Regions from separate parts of the Serratia sp. GW822-FHT06E05 genome, predicted to be linked through region 2. Evidence: predicted binding sites of a transcription regulator. Region 2 holds the regulator's gene; the other holds the start of a gene.

Region 1 (3,111 bases), on a different contig from region 2:
GCAAACATTCCACCAACCGCTTCGGCAGGTGCAGCGCCAGGGTATTTTTCAGGCTTTGATTAGGGTGTGCCTGACGTTGCTCATTGAGGAAGCCCGCCAGATCAAGCGTAGGAAGTAAGTTAACACTCACAAACTCACCGGGCTGCCAGTAGCTGGAAAGTTGCAATACCGCCGGCCCGGACAGGCCACGATGGGTAAACAATATGCTTTCGCGGAAGCTGACGCCGTTTTCTGCGGTGATCACTGCCGGCACAGAGACGCCAGACAGGGTCTGCAAATGCTCCAACAGCGGTTTATGCAGCGTAAAAGGCACCAGCGCGGCGCGCGTCGGCAATACCTTCAGGCCAAACTGCTCCGCCAGCTTATAGCCGAACGGCGTCGCGCCCAGGCCCGGCATCGACAATCCACCGCTGGCCACCACAAGTGAGCGAGCGCTCACTTTCTCACCATTCAGCGCCAGTTCGAAGCCTTCTGCGGTTTTTTCTACGCCCAGCACTTCGCTGCGCAGGCGTGTCGTCACCTGACCCTGCTCACACTCTTTCACCAGGAGTTCGACCACCTGCTGCGCCGAGTCGTCGCAAAACAGTTGACCCAGGGTTTTCTCGTGGTAGGCGATGCCATGACGGTTGATCAGATCGATAAAGTCCCACTGGGTGTAGCGTGCCAGCGCAGATTTGCAGAAATGCGGGTTATTCGACAGGTAAGCGGCAGGCTCCGTGTACATGTTGGTAAAGTTACAGCGTCCGCCGCCGGACATCAGGATTTTGCGCCCCGGTTTTTTGCCGTTGTCGAGCAGCAGCACCCGGCAGCCGAGTTGCCCTGCCTGCGCCGCGCAAAACATGCCCGCTGCGCCCGCACCTATTACCACGACATCAAACTGTTCCACCTGCGCCTCTCTGAATAAAAACCACAATCGCGACAAAAGGCCGCTATTTTACGCCGTATCGCTACCGGTAACCGACAACTTTACGGCGGCAGATTGTAAAGCCATGCCGCCCTCAACGCCATAGTAAGAAAATATTACAGCGAGACATTCAGCATAACGCGCTGATATTTCATGTATTTGTCATACCAACGCCATCATTTCGTCATATCGAAATCAAAAAAACGTCATATTTTCCTTTTCCCCGGCCCCGGTTGTCACTGATAATGCGCGGCGTTCATGTCCACAAACTGGCGTAACGCTTATGCTGCATTTGTTCGCTGGCCTGGATTTCCATACCGGCCTGATGTTAATTCTCGCATTGTTGTTCGTGTTGTTTTATGAAGCCATTAACGGTTTTCATGACACGGCCAATGCGGTTGCTACTGTAATTTATACCCGTGCCATGCGTTCGCAACTTGCGGTTGTGATGGCTGGCTTGTTCAACTTTCTTGGCGTTATGCTCGGTGGTTTGAGTGTTGCTTACGCCATTGTTCATCTGCTGCCAACCGATCTGTTGTTGAACGTCAGTTCAGCGCACGGATTAGCCATGGTGTTCTCCATGCTGCTGGCGGCTATCATCTGGAACCTCGGCACCTGGTATTTCGGTCTGCCGGCCTCCAGCTCTCATACGCTGATTGGCGCAATTATCGGTGTGGGTTTAACCAACGCACTGATGACCCACACTTCGGTGGTGGATGCGCTGAACGTCCCGAAAATGATCGGTATTTTCCTGTCATTGCTCATCTCGCCGCTGGTCGGCATGATGGTCGCCGGGTTGATGGTGTTTGCCTTGCGCCGCTATTGGAGTGGCACCAAGAAACGCCAGCGTATGCACATGACCCCTGCGGAACGTGAAAAGGTCGACGGCAAACGCAAGCCGCCGTTCTGGACCCGTATCGCACTGATCCTGTCTGCTATCGGCGTTAGCTTCTCGCACGGCGCCAACGATGGTCAGAAAGGCATCGGCTTGATCATGCTGGTGCTGATCGGCGTTGCGCCGGCCGGCTTCGTGGTCAATATGAATGCAACCGGCTATGACATCACCCGTACGCGTGATGCCGTGACCCACCTGCAGCAATATTACCAGCAGCACAGCGACGCCTTGGCGCACGTGGTCACTCTGACCCCACTGGTGCCAAGCCCGGATGAGGACGTCTCGCCGGATAAACCTATCGAGTTCCACTGTGACAGCGCGCGCGCCATGCCGGCGATTGAGCTGACTCAGGGCTTGCTGAACAATCTGCAAAGTTACGATCAACTGACGGTAGAACAGCGTAGTCATCTGCGCCGCCTGCTGATGTGCGTAACGGATACCGCAGACAAGATCGCCAAGCTGCCGGAAACCTCGGCCCAGGACCAACGTTTCCTGAAAAACCTGCGTCAGGATCTGCTGCAAACCGTTGAGTATGCACCGATCTGGATTATCGTCTCGGTTGCTCTGGCGTTGTCACTCGGCACCATGGTCGGCTGGCGTCGCGTCGCCACCACCATCGGCGAGAAAATCGGTAAGAAGGGCATGACCTACTCTCAGGGCGTGTCGGCTCAGATGACCGCAGCCTTGTCGATTGGCGTTGCCAGCTATACCGGCATGCCGGTTTCCACCACCCACGTACTCTCTTCGGCGGTAGCCGGGACGATGATCGTGGACGGCGGCGGCGTGCAAAGCAAAACCGTGAAGAACATCCTGTTGGCCTGGTTGTTAACCCTGCCAATCTCGATTCTGCTTTCCGGTTCGCTGTACTGGTTGGCGCTTAAGGTGATCTAAGCAGTTTGCCTGATGAGAAAGGCGGCCCTGGTGGCCGCCTTTTTCTTTGTCTGTTGCAGAAAGAATCGGTCGGATTCAATACCAAATCATCAGCGCAACCAGGCTGATCACCACCAGTCCGCACAGGGCTGAGGTCAGCATAAACTGCCCGCGCACACGCTCACAGCGGCGAATAAACTCCGGATCATGGTGCTCGACATAACGCTGCGAGAAGATATAGCGCACCAGCCGTATCTGCTTGCTCGGCTGGCCATGAGCGGTAAAGAAACCACCGCCGTCGACATATTGATACAGCAGCGGGTCACAGCCGCGCAGAACCACCAACAGCGCGCGCAGAGAAGAGTAATACCGCACCATGTTTAACACACACACCACACACAGAGCCCAAAACAGCGCGACGGTACTGATCATGATTGCCTCC
Region 2 (3,111 bases):
AAGCTTGGGATCTCCAACGCGCTGACCTGTTGCAGGGCACCCGCCGCGAAATCCACCATAAACACGCTTTTGGCCTTGCCCAACTCGTCAAAACTGAGCGGGATAGGGGAGCCGCTGTAGCGAATATGTTCAGATTTGGCGACGTTTTGCGCGCGATGAATATGCCCCAGCGCGATGTAATCGGCCGGCGGGAACGCCTGTGCGGGGAAGGCGTCCAGCGTACCAATATAGATGTCGCGCACCGAGTCGGACGTGGTGACGCCGACGGTGGTCAGATGGCCGGTAGCGACGATGGGCAGCGGCAAGCCCAGCGCATCACGGCGCGCACAGGCGGCCTGGTACAGGGTGTGATAGTGGTCGGCGATAGACTCTTGCAGCGCCTGCTGTTTTTGCACCCCGGACTCACCGGCGCGGCTGGTGAGCAGATCGCGCGGGCGCAGAAAAGGAATGGCGCACAATACCGCACCCGGTTGGCCGTCGCGTTGATTCAGCACCAGCACCTGTTGTTCGATTTCGCTCTGCGCATTGGCGATCACGGTGGTATTCAGACAGGAAAGTAATTCACGCGATTCATTTAAGGTGGCCACGGAGTCGTGATTGCCGCCCAACACCACCAACTGGCAGCCGGTACGCTGCAGTTCCACCACGAAGCGGTTATACAGCTCGCGGGCGTAGCTTGGCGGCGAGCCGGTATCGAACAGATCCCCGGCGACAATCAGCGCATCCACCTGGTGTTGTTCAATCTGTTCGATCAGCCAGTGCAGAAATGCCTGATGCTCGGCGGCGCGGCTTTTGGTGAAAAAGTACTGGCCAAGATGCCAGTCAGAGGTGTGGATCAGGCGCATGACACTCCCGGGGCGATAGGGTAATGGCGGTGATTATAAAGGGCGTTGCGGCGGCTGTCGTGACGCAATCATTATGACAACTGAATGATTTTTCTTTGACGTTGGAAATAATCGCTATGCTTACTGCCTATAACAGCCCGCTTTTTTCATAAAAGTGTCACAAAACTGACGCATAATGGCGCCCGCAATCAACTGTGATCGCTAACACATTGGCAGGATTGACGATGGCAAGACGCATACTGGTGGTGGAAGACGAAGCGCCGATCCGTGAGATGGTGTGCTTTGTGTTGGAACAGAATGGTTACCAACCGTTGGAAGCTGAGGATTATGACAGCGCCGTGACGCGCCTGTCTGAGCCGTTCCCTGATTTAGTGTTGCTCGACTGGATGTTACCCGGGGGATCCGGCATTCAGTTTATTAAACATATGAAACGTGAAGCGCTGACCCGCGATATTCCGGTGATGATGTTGACCGCGCGCGGTGAAGAAGAAGACCGGGTGCGCGGCCTGGAAGTCGGGGCGGATGATTACATCACCAAACCCTTCTCACCGAAGGAACTGGTGGCGCGCATCAAGGCGGTAATGCGCCGTATTTCACCGATGGCGGTGGAAGAAGTGATTGAAATGCAAGGGCTGAGCCTGGACCCTTCCTCACACCGCGTGATGGCTAACGAACAAGCGCTGGATATGGGGCCGACCGAGTTCAAGCTGTTGCACTTCTTTATGACCCATCCTGAACGCGTTTATAGCCGTGAGCAGTTGCTTAATCACGTCTGGGGCACTAACGTTTATGTGGAAGACCGCACCGTTGACGTGCACATCCGTCGGCTCCGTAAGGCGTTAGAGACCAGTGGTCATGACAAAATGGTTCAAACCGTTCGGGGCACCGGCTACCGATTCTCAACGCGCTACTGATCGCGCCGCGCTGGAGAATATGCCGTGTTAGAACGTCTATCCTGGAAGAGGCTGGCCCTGGAGCTGGCCCTTTTCTGCCTGCCTGCCTTACTGTTGGGGCTGATTTTCGGTTATCTGCCCTGGCTGCTGCTGGCCTCCGTGCTGGCGGCGTTGGTATGGAATTTCTACAATCAACTCAAACTTTCCCACTGGCTGTGGGTTGACCGCAGCATGACGCCGCCGCCTGGCCGCTGGAGCTGGGAACCGCTGTTTTACGGCTTGTATCAGATGCAGCAACGGAACCGTCGTCGGCGCCGTGAGCTGGCGCTGTTGATCAAACGCTTCCGTAGCGGAGCGGAATCGCTGCCCGATGCGGTAGTGATGACTACCGTCGAAGGCAATATCTTTTGGTGCAACGGGCTGGCGCAGCATTTGCTGGGTTTCCGCTGGCCGGAAGACAATGGCCAGCACATTCTCAACCTGTTGCGTTATCCGGAGTTCAGTCACTATCTGCAACAGCAGGAGTTCTCCCGCCCTTTGACGCTGCAACTGAATAACGAGCATTACGTCGAGTTTCGTGTGATGCCCTACTCCGAAGGGCAATTATTGATGGTAGCCCGTGATGTGACCCAGATGCGTCAACTGGAAGGGGCTCGGCGCAACTTCTTCGCTAACGTCAGCCACGAGCTGCGCACGCCGCTGACGGTATTGCAGGGTTACCTGGAAATGATGAGCGACGAAGAGCTGGATGGTTCGCTGCGCGGTAAGGCGTTGGGCACCATGCAGGAGCAGACTCGCCGCATGGACGGACTGGTCAAGCAACTGCTGACGCTGTCGCGCATCGAGGCGGCGCCTAACGTTGAAATGAACGAGCGGGTTGATATCCCCCTGATGTTGCGGGTGTTACAACGTGAGGCGCAATCGCTGAGCGGCGGCAACCACGAAATCACCTTCCGGGTGAATGAGCAGTTGAAAGTGTTCGGTAACGATGACCAACTTCGCAGTGCGGTGTCGAATCTGGTGTATAACGCCGTCAATCATACGCCGAAAGGCACCAATATTGAGGTCAGCTGGCAGCAGACGCCAAACGGCGCGCAGTTTCAGGTCAGTGATAATGGGCCGGGTATCGCGGCCGAACATATTCCCCGTTTGACCGAACGCTTCTACCGCGTCGACAAAGCCCGTTCACGCCAGACCGGCGGCAGTGGGCTGGGGTTGGCGATCGTCAAGCATGCGCTCAGTCACCACGATGCGCGGCTGGAGATCCTTAGCGAGCAGGGCATCGGCACCCGATTTATCTTTACCTTGCCTAACCGGTTGATTGTTCCCGCAGCTTTGTCAGAGAATGCGGTGAAAAATTAACGCGAGAGGCT

Evidence for each region. The regulator PhoB, encoded in region 2, activates phosphate uptake and scavenging genes when phosphate is short. The targets are predictions, from matches to a motif close to CTGTCATAAAACTGNCNNAT.
Region 1: a site for PhoB is predicted at 1,163-1,182, ahead of pitA (inorganic phosphate transporter PitA). Genes of this name have one in related genera too.

What each region holds. Positions count from the first base shown of each region.
Region 1 is NZ_JBXALM010000011.1:63,977-67,087, reverse strand. Features, by position in the region: gene AC1RKC_RS21070 (BaiN/RdsA family NAD(P)/FAD-dependent oxidoreductase) at 1-886, opposite strand, end outside; gene pitA (inorganic phosphate transporter PitA) at 1,188-2,690, shown strand; gene uspB (universal stress protein UspB) at 2,766-3,101, opposite strand.
Region 2 is NZ_JBXALM010000012.1:158,026-161,136, forward strand. Features, by position in the region: gene sbcD (exonuclease subunit SbcD) at 1-845, opposite strand, end outside; gene phoB (phosphate response regulator transcription factor PhoB) at 1,070-1,759, shown strand; gene phoR (phosphate regulon sensor histidine kinase PhoR) at 1,784-3,100, shown strand.